Regions from separate parts of the Citrobacter amalonaticus genome, predicted to be linked through region 1. Evidence: predicted binding sites of a transcription regulator. Region 1 holds the regulator's gene; each other region holds the start of a gene.
The links. The regulator CRP, encoded in region 1, controls carbon source genes, mostly activating them, when cyclic AMP is high. The targets are predictions, from matches to a motif close to ATGTGANNNNNNTCACAT.
Positions count from the first base shown of each region.

Region 2: garD (galactarate dehydratase) is a predicted target of CRP. The motif match lies at 1,586-1,603, and genes of this name have one in related genera.
Region 3: AL479_RS17305 (ABC-F family ATPase) is a predicted target of CRP. The motif match lies at 1,572-1,589, and genes of this name have one in related genera.
Region 4: ydfZ (putative selenium delivery protein YdfZ) is a predicted target of CRP. The motif match lies at 2,152-2,169, and genes of this name have one in related genera.

Region 1 covers NZ_CP014015.2:2,288,504-2,291,654, forward strand. Annotated here, with positions in the region: gene AL479_RS10945 (YccS/YhfK family putative transporter) at 1-1,301, opposite strand, end outside; gene crp (cAMP-activated global transcriptional regulator CRP) at 1,353-1,985, opposite strand; gene AL479_RS10965 (OsmC family protein) at 2,293-2,697, shown strand; gene AL479_RS10970 (phosphoribulokinase) at 2,797-3,151, opposite strand, start outside.
Region 2 covers NZ_CP014015.2:2,485,048-2,488,198, forward strand. Annotated here, with positions in the region: gene garD (galactarate dehydratase) at 1-1,472, opposite strand, end outside; gene garP (galactarate/glucarate/glycerate transporter GarP) at 1,854-3,151, shown strand, end outside.
Region 3 covers NZ_CP014015.2:3,583,410-3,586,560, reverse strand. Annotated here, with positions in the region: gene AL479_RS17305 (ABC-F family ATPase) at 1-1,553, opposite strand, end outside; gene ldtB (L,D-transpeptidase) at 1,771-2,691, shown strand; gene AL479_RS17295 (TetR/AcrR family transcriptional regulator) at 2,739-3,151, opposite strand, start outside.
Region 4 covers NZ_CP014015.2:4,271,942-4,275,092, forward strand. Annotated here, with positions in the region: gene AL479_RS20765 (MFS transporter) at 1-119, shown strand, start outside; gene AL479_RS20770 (mannitol dehydrogenase family protein) at 333-1,799, shown strand; gene ydfZ (putative selenium delivery protein YdfZ) at 1,849-2,052, opposite strand; gene AL479_RS20780 (GntR family transcriptional regulator) at 2,239-2,925, opposite strand; gene ydfG (bifunctional NADP-dependent 3-hydroxy acid dehydrogenase/3-hydroxypropionate dehydrogenase YdfG) at 3,013-3,151, opposite strand, start outside.

The DNA of each region.
Region 1 (3,151 bases):
GGAATATGAAAGTGCAGCGTCACGCCTGCGATAATCAGCCCCACCAGCGTTCCCGCTGAACGGTGCAGAATACGCACGCGGGTGGCGCCGTAACCGTTTTGCGTCACAAACAGCACCGTCATCAGGATCCAGTAAGGCTTCGGCAGATGCAGCGCGGTTCCCATCAGACTGGCGATGCTGAGCATGACGCTGATCCGCCCGGCGCTACGTAGCGCCGGAGATTTCAGCGAGAGGTAGTTTTTCAACGCCGGCAGCAGCGGTAGCCGACGCTGCTTATCGGCCATCAGATCGCGGGCGTACAACGGGCGCTGGGTGCGAAGCACGCGGGCGATACGGCTGAAGTGCCAGTAACAGAACTGCCCGACGGGGTTATCCGGATGCTGATGAGCAATTTTTTCCAGCGCGCCAATCTGCTTTTGCATAGTGAACCGCGTCGGCAGCCGGTGATACAGAATGTCATCCGCCAGTACGCGCAGGCGAGCGGCGACCGTTTGCGCATTCCAGCGAATCACCTGTTCCGCGTGGCTGCGCTCGACCAGCTTTTGCACTTCTTCCGGCTGATGCAGACTGACGGAGATATGTTCCTGCAGATCCAGCGCTTCCTGAAAGGCGCGCAGCATCCGTTTATAGTCATTATTGTGATGTGCCGACAGCATGTGCATCTGCTGATAGCACTGAGTGATGAGGTCGACGGCTTTCTGCTGGCGCACCAGAAGCGGCGGCAGGGCTTTTTCCGGGTCGGTGTGCTGGGTCAACATGCTGTATTTGGCTTCGCAGTAATCCGCCAGTTCCCGGTATAACAGACTCAGCGACTCGCGCAGCGGCTGTTCGCGCCAGAGCCAAAACCAGAACCAGTTAAATAATCCATACCATAATGTGCCCAGCGCGTAGATCAGCAGCGGCTCCCAGACCGGCATATTTCCCGCGAGGCTCAGTGTGAAAATCGCCGCAATCAGCGAGGCCGGAAGCAAACGCGCGTGGAGGGAGCTCAATTCAGCGGTGACGCCGAGCGTGAGCGTCAGGCCGGTCAGGATCAGGGGTAACGGCACCGCCTGCGCCAGCAGCAGCTGCATGATCAGGCTACAGCCGGCAAACAGCGATGCACCGATAATCAGGCGTTTGAAAAAGCGTTTGTGCGGAGTATCAAGCCCGGCAATGTTGCAGCAGGCGGGAACCAGAGAGAAGAGCAGGCCCAGATGTAACTGCCCGATGATCAGGCCGACGGCCACGGGCAAACAGAGCACCAGCGTTTGACGTAGTGCATAGTTGATTTCTGGGTGATAAATCAGTCTGCGCCACATTGGCAAAACAAAAATGACGCACTACCGGGTAGCGCGTCATTTCCGATGAGATTAACGAGTGCCGTAAACGACGATCGTTTTACCGTGAGCGGAGATCAGGTTCTGATCTTCCAGCATCTTCAGAATACGACCAACGGTTTCGCGAGAGCAGCCAACGATCTGACCAATCTCCTGGCGAGTGATTTTGATCTGCATACCGTCCGGGTGAGTCATCGCATCAGGTTGTTTCGCCAGATTCAGCAGAGTCTGGGCGATACGACCGGTCACGTCGAGGAAGGCCAGGTTACCGACTTTCTCTGAAGTGACTTGCAGGCGGCGAGCCATTTGGGAAGAGAGGCGCATCAGAATATCCGGGTTCACCTGGATCAACTGACGGAATTTCTTGTAGGAAATTTCAGCCACTTCACACGCTGTTTTCGCTCGAACCCATGCGCTACGTTCCTGGCCTTCTTCAAACAGGCCCAGTTCGCCAATAAAATCACCCTGATTCAGATAAGAAAGGATCATTTCTTTCCCTTCCTCATCCTTAATCAACACTGCCACTGAGCCCTTAACGATGTAGTACAACGTTTCTGCTTTTTCACCCTGGTGAATCAGCGTGCTCTTGGACGGGTACTTATGAATGTGGCAATGAGACAAGAACCATTCAAGTGTCGGGTCTGTTTGCGGTTTGCCAAGCACCATGCGCGATTATCCTCTGTTATAAGCTGTCTCCAGAGCCAAAAAATGCCGCTGTCTCTGGGGTTGCAAAAATGTGCTTCCCGCGTCCTGGGAAGAGGCTGTCAAAAACAAACTGCAGCCTTTAATGTGAAGTCCTCTGCATACATGCAGTACATCAATGTATTACTGTAGCATCCTGACTGTTTTAGCATAGCTTTAGCCGTGTGTCTCCTGGTGTCTCGCTTCAGCATGACGGAGGTCGCCTTCCGTTGCGAGAATTGTTATGTACGCGTAATCTGTCAGGAAAATTGACGCACTGGAGTTAAAAAATATGCAAGCGCGTGTTAAATGGGTTGAGGGGTTAACCTTCCTGGGTGAGTCGGCTTCCGGACACCAGATTTTGATGGACGGTAACTCTGGCGATAAAGCGCCGAGCCCGATGGAAATGGTGCTGATGGCCGCGGGCGGCTGCAGCGCAATTGACGTGGTTTCTATCCTGCAAAAAGGCCGTCAGGATGTAACGAACTGCGAAGTGAAACTGACGTCGGAACGTCGCGAAGAGGCGCCACGCCTGTTCACCCACATCAATCTGCACTTTATTGTCACGGGAAATGACCTGAAGGATGCCGCTGTTTCGCGTGCGGTCGATCTGTCGGCGGAGAAGTACTGCTCTGTGGCGCTGATGCTGGGAAAAGCGGTCAACATTACCCATTCGTATGAAGTGATTGCGGCGTAATTTTTCATGTCGCTGGATGGCGGCCAGCGTCTGGTCCGGCCTACAGATTCCTGATTTGTAGGCCCGATAAGCGTAGAGCCATCGGGCACTTCCCATCGTTTATTCGATCTTCTTGCCTTCCATCAGTCGCTGTACCAGCGGCAACATGATGAGTTCCATTGCCAGCCCCATTTTGCCGCCAGGTACCACCAATGTATTGATGTGGGAAATGAATGAACCCTGCAGCATCGCCAGCAGCCAGGGGAAATCGATCCCTTCCAGATTACGGAAATGGATCACGACAAAGCTCTCATCCAGTGACGGGATGCCTTTGGCCGCGAACGGGTTTGAGGTATCTACGGTGGGAACGCGCTGGAAGTTGATGTGGGTGCGGGAGAACTGCGGCGTGATGTAGTTGATATAGTCGTCCATCGAACGCACCACCGAATCCATCACTGCTTCACGAGAATGGCCT
Region 2 (3,151 bases), 200 kb from region 1:
TCAAACAGTTTCTGACCGACTTCCTCAATGGTCTCTTCGCCCGTGGCGATGGTGCCCGCATTGATATCCATTAAATCGTACCAGCGATTTGCCAGTTCGGTACGGGTTGCCATCTTAATCACCGGCACGGCCATCAGGCCGTAGGGGGTACCGCGACCCGTGGTGAACACCTGGACGGTGATCCCGGACGCGACCTGCTGTGTGCCGCAGACAAAATCGCTGGCGGGCGTTGCGGCATAAATCAGACCGCGTTTGGTCGGGCGCTGACCCGGAGAGAGCACTTCGACAATCGCGCTTTTACCGGATTTCGCAATTGAGCCCAGCGCTTTTTCCACCACATTCGCCAGACCACCTTTTTTGTTACCCGGGGAGGGGTTAGCGCTGCGATCGGTTTTCCCCATATCGAGATAATTGTCGTACCAGGCCATCTCTTCCAGCAGACGTTTACCCACCTCTTCGTTGATGGTGCGCGGCGTCAGCAGATGAATCGCATCACGCACTTCGGTGACTTCGGAGAACATCACCGTGGCGCCGCAGCGTACCAACAGGTCAGAGGCGTAACCCACCGCCGGGTTCGCCGTCACGCCGGAAAACGCATCGCTGCCGCCGCACTGCATGCCGACGACCAGTTCAGAGGCCGGGCAGGTTTCGCGCTGGCGCAGATTCAGCTTAGCCAGATGGCGCTCAGCGACCTGCAGGATATCATCGACCATAGAACGAAAACCTACATGCTTCTCGTCCTGAAGGCTGACGATGCTGGCGCTGTCGACCGGAATACTTTGCACATCGTCAGTACCTTCCAGTAAACGCTCCGGCTGTAGTTTTTCACAGCCCAGGCCAATGACCATCACTTCGCCGCCAAAGTTTGGGTTCAGCGAGATGTTATGGATGGTACGAATCGGCACCACGGCTGCCGGAGCGTTAATTGCCACGCCGCAACCGTACAGGTGGTTAAGTCCGACCACACCATCGACGTTCGGGTATTTAGGCAGCAGATCGCGCTCAATGATTTTGACGACATAATCCACCACGCCCGCCACGCAGTGCACGCTGGTGGTGATACCGAGCAGATTCTTGGTGCCTACGCTACCATCGGCGTTGCGGTACCCTTCAAAGGTATAGCCTTCCAGCGGCGGCAGCGGTTCAGGTACTTTGGTCGCCAGTGGCAGAGTGTTCAACGGCGGCGCTTTCGGTAGCTCAACCATGGATTCATCAATCCAGCTTCCGCGCGGAATGTCGCGCATGGCGTAGCCGATCACTTCACCGTAACGTACGATTTCGCCATGAACCGGAATATCCACCAGCGCGACTTTATGTCCCTGTGGAATATGTTCAATCAGCTCCAGTCCATCCGGGAATCGCGTCCCGGCTTTCAAACCATTGTCATTAACAATGATCGCCACATTATCTGTCTCGTGGACCTTTATATAAAATGCGCTCGGCGATTCTTGTCTGATTTCGATGTTGGCCATTGTCCAGTATTCTCCAGCCGGGGTGATATTAATATAGAGAGTTATGCGAATCTGATTATTAAAATAAGGAAGATCTGTCGTGAAATAAGGATGTCAGGAGTTCAAAAATAAGAATGTGATCCAGATCACTCGTTATGGCGAAAGCCCTGCTATCAGGGGCGGTAAAGCGTAAATATGTGCATCAGCGCCCAGCGTTATGTGCATTTGCTCAAGATATTATTTGTAATTAACGTTGTTAATGAGCATCCGCACAATGCGTAATGCTTTCCGCCTGATTATACTGAATCACGAAATAAGTATCTGTACTTATTAATAAGCGATAGCGTCTGTCATCAATAAATAATAATAAAAATGTCTGCTTAAGTGCCTGAGGTAAATAAAATGATCCTGGATACAGTTGTAGAAAAAAAGAAAGGTACGCATACCCGCTATTTAATTCTGCTGATAATTTTTATTGTTACAGCGGTTAACTACGCGGACCGGGCGACGCTATCCATTGCCGGTACCGAAGTTGCTAAAGAGTTGCAGTTGAGCGCCGTGTCAATGGGCTACATCTTCTCTGCATTTGGCTGGGCCTACCTGCTGATGCAAATCCCCGGCGGCTGGTTGCTCGATAAGTTTGGTTCGAAAAAAGTTTACACCTACAGCCTGTTCTTCTGGTCGCTGTTCACCTTCCTGCAAGGCTTCGTGGATATGTTCCCGCTGGCCTGGGCGGGGGTTTCCATGTTCTTTATGCGCTTTATGTTGGGGTTCTCGGAAGCGCCTTCGTTCCCGGCAAACGCCCGTATTGTTGCGGCCTGGTTCCCGACCAAAGAGCGTGGAACCGCGTCGGCAATCTTTAACTCTGCTCAGTATTTCTCGCTGGCACTGTTCTCGCCGCTGCTGGGCTGGTTGACCTTTGCCTGGGGCTGGGAGCATGTCTTCACTGTGATGGGCGTGATCGGGTTTGTCCTGACGGCGCTGTGGGTCAAACTGATTCATAACCCCACCGACCACCCGCGGATGTCCGCAGAAGAGTTGAAGTTCATCTCTGAAAACGGTGCGGTCGTGGATATGGACCACAAAAAACCGGGCAGCGCAGTGGCAAGTGGTCCAAAACTGCATTACATCAAGCAGTTATTGACCAACCGCATGATGCTTGGCGTGTTCTTCGGACAGTATTTCATCAACACTATCACCTGGTTCTTCCTGACCTGGTTCCCGATTTACCTGGTTCAGGAAAAAGGAATGTCGATCCTGAAAGTGGGTCTGGTGGCTTCGATTCCGGCGCTGTGTGGTTTCGCTGGCGGCGTACTGGGCGGCGTGTTCTCGGATTATCTGATTAAGCGCGGTTTTTCTATCACCGTTGCGCGTAAGCTGCCGATTGTGCTGGGAATGCTGCTGGCCTCCACCATCATTCTGTGCAACTACACCGACAACACCGCGCTGGTGGTGACGCTGATGGCGCTGGCCTTCTTTGGTAAAGGATTTGGCGCACTGGGCTGGCCGGTGATTTCAGACACCGCGCCGAAAGAGATTGTGGGCCTGTGCGGCGGAGTATTTAACGTCTTTGGCAACGTGGCGTCTATCGTAACGCCACTGGTTATCGGTTACCTGGTAAGTGAACTGCATTCCTTCAACGCCGCGCTGGTATTCGTTGGCTGTTCCGCGCTGATGGCCATGGTGTGCTACCTGTTTAT
Region 3 (3,151 bases), 1.3 Mb from region 1:
CCGCTGAAGTCCACCACGCGCTCTGGGGTGATTTCCAGCACGCGAGTCGCCAGCGAGCTCACAAACTCACGGTCGTGAGAAACGAAGATCAGGGTTCCCTGATACATCTCCAGCGCCATGTTCAGCGATTCGATGGATTCCATATCGAGGTGGTTAGTCGGTTCGTCCATGACCAGAATGTTTGGCTTCTGCATCATCAATTTACCGAACAGCATCCGACCCTTTTCACCACCCGACAGAACCTTCGCGGGCTTTTTGATGTCGTCCTGGCTGAACAGCAGACGACCGAGGATGCTGCGCACCGCCTGTTCGTCATCGCCTTCCTGCTTCCACTGACTCATCCAGTCGAAGACCGTCAGATCGTTTTCGAATTCATATTCGTGATCCTGCGCGTAATAGCCAATGCGCGCGTTCTCAGACCATTTCACGGTACCGCTGTCGGCATCCAGATCGCCCACCAGCGTTTTCAGCAGCGTCGATTTACCCACGCCGTTGGTCCCCAGTACCGCCAGCTTTTCACCGACTTCCAGCAGCAGGTTCACGCCTTTAAACAGCGGACCGTTGTCAAAACCTTTGCTGAGCGCTTCCACTTCCAGCGCGTTACGGAACAGTTTCTTGTCCTGCTCGAAGCGGATGAACGGGTTCTGACGGCTGGATGCCTTCACTTCATCGAGTTTGATTTTATCAATCTGACGAGCCCGAGACGTCGCCTGACGAGATTTAGAGGCGTTGGCGCTAAAACGGCTGACGAAGGATTGCAGGTCGGCAATCTGCGCTTTTTTCTTGGCGTTATCCGCCAGCAGACGTTCGCGCGCCTGCGTCGCGGCGGTCATGTATTCGTCGTAATTCCCCGGGTAAATACGCAGTTCACCGTAGTCGAGGTCCGCCATATGCGTGCACACCATGTTCAGGAAGTGACGGTCGTGCGAAATGATGATCATGGTGCTGTCACGTTCATTCAGCACCTGCTCCAGCCAGCGGATGGTATCGATGTCCAGGTTGTTGGTCGGTTCGTCGAGCAGCAGAATATCCGGATTGGAAAACAGCGCCTGCGCCAGCAGTACACGCAGCTTCCAGCCAGGCGCGACTTCGCTCATCGGGCCGTAGTGTTGCTCCACCGGAATACCGACGCCAAGTAGCAGTTCACCAGCGCGCGCTTCTGCAGAGTAACCGTCCATCTCGCCGTATTTCACTTCCAGATCGGCCACCTTGTAGCCATCTTCTTCGCTCATCTCCGGCAAGGCGTAGATGCGATCGCGCTCCTGCTTCACTTCCCACAGCTCACCGTGGCCCATGATGACCGTATCAAGCACCGTGAACTCTTCAAAAGCGAACTGATCCTGGCGCAGCTTACCGATACGCTCGTTGGGATCGAGAGAAACGTTACCCAGCGTCGGCTCAAGGTCGCCGCCGAGAATTTTCATAAAGGTGGATTTACCGCTACCGTTGGCGCCAATCAGGCCGTAACGGTTGCCGCCGCCAAATTTGACGGAAATGTTTTCGAACAGCGGCTTACTGCCGAACTGCATGGTGACGTTGCTGGAAACTAACACGGACGTATCCTAAAGAATATGTGACAAACCGCGCATTATGCCACAAGTCTTAAATAAGATCGCGCCCCGTCGCAAACGACTACACTGGGGTGACAGGAAAAAAATGTGATTTCGTACACATCTGAATTCCCTGTTAACAGGAATGCACATATAATGTGCTCCCAACACTACAGAATTCTCAACCCAACAGCCTGCCAGGCAATGAATCTCGCATAACATGAATATGAAATTAACAACGTTTTTCGCGGCAGCACTCGCGGTAGTCGGCTTTTGCAGTACCGCATCCGCTGTCACCTATCCTCTGCCAACGGATGGTAGTCGCGTCATTGGTCAGAATCAGGTTATCACCATCCCGGAAGGTAACACGCAGCCGCTGGAATATTTTGCTGCTGAATACCAGATGGGACTTTCCAACATGCTGGAAGCTAACCCGGGCGTGGATACCTTCCTGCCGAAAGGCGGCACCGTGCTGAACATTCCGCAGCAGTTGATTCTGCCGGACACGGTGCATGAAGGCATCGTGATTAACAGTGCGGAAATGCGTCTGTACTACTACCCGAAAGGCACTAATACGGTGATCGTCCTGCCAATCGGTATCGGTCAGTTAGGTAAAGACACGCCGATTAACTGGACCACCAAAGTAGAACGTAAGAAAGCCGGTCCGACCTGGACGCCAACCGCGAAAATGCACGCTGAATATCGTGCCGCAGGTGAACCGCTGCCTGCCGTTGTTCCAGCGGGTCCGGATAACCCGATGGGTCTGTACGCCCTGTACATTGGGCGTCTGTATGCCATTCATGGCACCAACGCGAACTTCGGTATCGGCCTGCGCGTGAGCCACGGCTGCGTGCGTCTGCGTAACGAAGACATCAAATTCCTGTTCCATAATGTACCTGTCGGCACGCGCGTACAGTTTATCGATGAGCCGGTAAAAGCCACCACCGAGCCAGACGGCAGCCGTTACATTGAAGTTCACAACCCACTGTCAACCACTGAAGCGCAGTTTGAAGGCGGTGAAATCGTACCGATTACCTTGTCGAAGAGCATTCAGAACATCACCAATCAGGCCGATGTGGACCAGAACGTCGTAGAGCAAGCGGTTCAGAACCGTTCAGGGATGCCTGTTCGTCTGAATTGATGAGTCTGCATTCGTTACGAGAGAGGGCTCATTCACTGAGCCCTTTTTTATTGATAGCGCCAGGCAATCAGAAAAGACGTCACCGCTGAGTGTGCAAGCGACTCCAGCACATCGCGATCCAACGGTTGCTGATCAATTAATGCCCCCGGGAAGGGATATCCCATGATCGCACCGAGAAAAGCGGTCGCCTGAAGTTGCGGATTATCAAGCTGTACTCTCTCCTGCGCCTGATATTGCGTCAGTATCTCTGCCAGCGCCTGTAAAACTCGCCCTGTTGGTCGCTGCTTAAGCGTGGCGTAAAGCTCTGGTTTCTGCACCAGAACCTGAATCAACAAACGCTGGAAATGGATATGTGCAGGGGCATAAAAGTGTTCTTGCACCACTTTCGCGAAGCCGAGCAGTAATGCCGGTAAATCGTCCGCGTTATCCGCCATCATCTGACGAAGCGAAGGTTGCATCC
Region 4 (3,151 bases), 2.0 Mb from region 1:
GATTAGCAAGCTATGTGATTGTTCTCGGTATCATTTCTGTTATCGGCTTGCTCATGATGCCTGAAACGGCACCTCAGCGACTCAAGCGTGAATACCAGGAGTGGCATAAGCACGATTAAGAGGATTACCCCCTAATGGCTGCATGGATGCAGCCAGCTCTCAGCCCAGGGAACCTGCCCTGGGCGTCAGGCTCAGCATCAGGAACTGCATCCTGTCACATAACTTTCAAATGATGTTATACCAATTAGCAAAATATTAATTCAAATCAAAACATACAACCATACAGGCGTTACTCTGGGACCGTCCTGATTTCATTCAAAGTAGGTCATACAATGCAAAACAAGCTCTTAACGGCAAAAGCGACGCTGCCTGGCTACGATCGCAACCGACTGATCCCGCGTATTGTCCATCTTGGTTTTGGTGCTTTCCACCGTGCGCACCAGGGTGTCTATACCGATATCCTCGCGGCGGAGCACAACAGCGACTGGGGGTACTGCGAAGTGAACCTGATCGGCGGCGAGCAGCAGATCGCCGATCTCAAACAGCAGGATAATCTCTATACCGTGGCGGAAATGTCTGCCGATGCCTGGACCGCGAGAGTCGTGGGCGTGGTGAAAAAGGCGCTGCATGCTCAGGTTGACGGGCTGGAGAGCGTGCTGGCGGCGATGTGTGAACCACAGGTTGCGATTGTTTCACTGACGATTACTGAGAAAGGGTATTGCCATTCCCCGGCGACCGGACAGCTGATGCTGGATCACCCGATGATTGCCGCCGATCTGCAAAACCCACATCAACCGAAATCTGCGCCGGGTGTGGTGGTTGAAGCGCTGGCGCGCCGTAAAGCGGCGGGCTTAGCCGCCTTCACCGTGATGTCCTGTGACAACATGCCGGAAAACGGTCATGTGATGCGTAACGTGGTCACCGCCTACGCGCGTGCCGTGGACGCCGAACTGGCCGCGTGGATCGAACAACACGTCACGTTCCCGTCGACGATGGTTGACCGCATTGTTCCGGCTGTCACCGTTGACACACTGGATAAAATTGAAAACCTGACTGGTGTGCGCGATCCGGCAGGCGTAGCCTGCGAGCCATTCCGTCAGTGGGTGATTGAAGATAACTTTGTTGCCGGTCGTCCGCAGTGGGAAAAAGCCGGGGCGGAACTGGTTTCTGACGTGATCCCGTTTGAAGAGATGAAATTGCGGATGCTCAACGGCAGCCACTCATTCCTCGCGTATCTGGGCTATCTCGCCGGGTATCAGCATATCAACGACTGCATGGGTGATGAAAATTATCGTGTGGCTGCCCGTGCATTGATGCTCAATGAGCAGGCGCCCACGCTGAAAGTGCAAGGGGTGGATCTCACTCGTTATGCCGATCTGCTCATCGAACGCTACAGCAACCCGGCGCTGCGTCACCGTACCTGGCAGATTGCGATGGACGGTAGCCAGAAATTACCTCAGCGGATGCTCGATTCTGTGCGCTGGCATCTGGCACATAATAGTCGTTTTGATTTGCTGGCGCTGGGCGTGGCGGGCTGGATGCGCTACGTCGGCGGCGTGGACGAACAGGGAAATGCCATTGAAGTCAACGATCCGCTTCTGCCGGTGATCCAACAGGCGGTACAAAACAGTGCGGAAGGTGAAAGCCGCGTTGAGGCGCTGCTGGCAATCGAGGCGATTTTTGGTAACGAACTGCCGCAGGTTGCGTTGTTCACGCAGGCCGTGAAAGAAGCGTATCAGACGTTGCTGGCGGAAGGGGCGAAAGCCACCGTGGCAAAATATGCGGCAAAAATGAAGTAACTGCCTCAGGACTGCCGGATAATCAAGGCATTATCCGGCACTCACACCATTAGTTCATGCCGAGACGAATCAATTCTACCGGGGCAAATTTGCCTTCACAGCCTTCCACTTCGACTGTTTTTTCACGACGAATTTGCGCCGCATCCAGGCCTTCGGTCTCAATCGCTTTGATGCGACCGGTATGGCCGGTGCCACTGATCATCACGCGGCTGCCTGTGGTGATTGCGTTACGGTTACGATCGTATGTCATCATGGTATTTTCTCCTTTCTAACTTACCGTCAAAGCCCGTGGGCTCAGGTCCCACGTAACGGGCGCTATATAAATACGCTTATCAGTCAGGAATTTTTTTGTTTTTGATCAATCTCACATCTTTTTTGATGTGGACATGCAGGGGAGAAAACGGAGAGACCTCATCTCAGAAGAGATGAGGCAGGGGAATTACTCTTCGCTGAACCAGTCGCTGTTTTCCTGGCGGATCAGCAGGACCGACTCGCCGATTTCTTGCAGATGCTGAGTCATGGCTTTCTCGACGGCATCGGCGTCGTGTTTTTCCAGGGCAGCAAAAATATCGAGATGCTGGCGGAGCAACATTTCCGGCGGAGAGACGTGATCGAGGCTCATATAACGCACACGGTCGATGGTGGCTTTGATATTTTCGATGGTGTCCCAGGCCAGCTGACAGTCCGCAATGGTTGCCAGTTTCTGGTGAAAATTGTCATCCAGCTCGAAGAAATCATTCAGCTGTTTGCGCTCAATCGCAATCCGCTGCTGATTGAGGTTCTGCTCAAGCTGATAGCACTGACTGTCGGTGATTTGGGCTGCGGCCCGCCGCGCCACCGCGCATTCGATAGCCTGACGGACAAAGCAGCCGTTTCGCACCTGCGAGAGGGAGATCTTGTTGACGTAGCTGCCGCGCTGCGGACGGATCTGAATCAAGCCGTTTTCCGCGAGCTTAATAAACGCTTCACGCACCGGTTGGCGAGACACATCGAAGCGAACAGACACCTCTTTTTCGGACAGCGGCGTGCCTGGCGCAATAAGGCAGTGGACGATGTCACGGCGAAGAATGCGATAAATCTGCTGATTTACGGGCTGTGTAGGATTGAGTTGCGTTTCGACAGTCATTCGCTCTTACTTTTTAGAAAGTTAACCCACAAATTCTACCACTTTTTTGTCGCGAGCTATACCCGGCCCGTGGGCCGGGAGGCAAAATTAACCGCGATGAACGCTCAGTCCGGCAAAAGACTGCGTCACTGGCATCATTTCTACCGTATTGATGTTTACATGGGCAGGCAGGGTGGCGACCCACCAGACCGCTTCGGTCACATCTTCCGGCGTCAGTGCCGTGGTG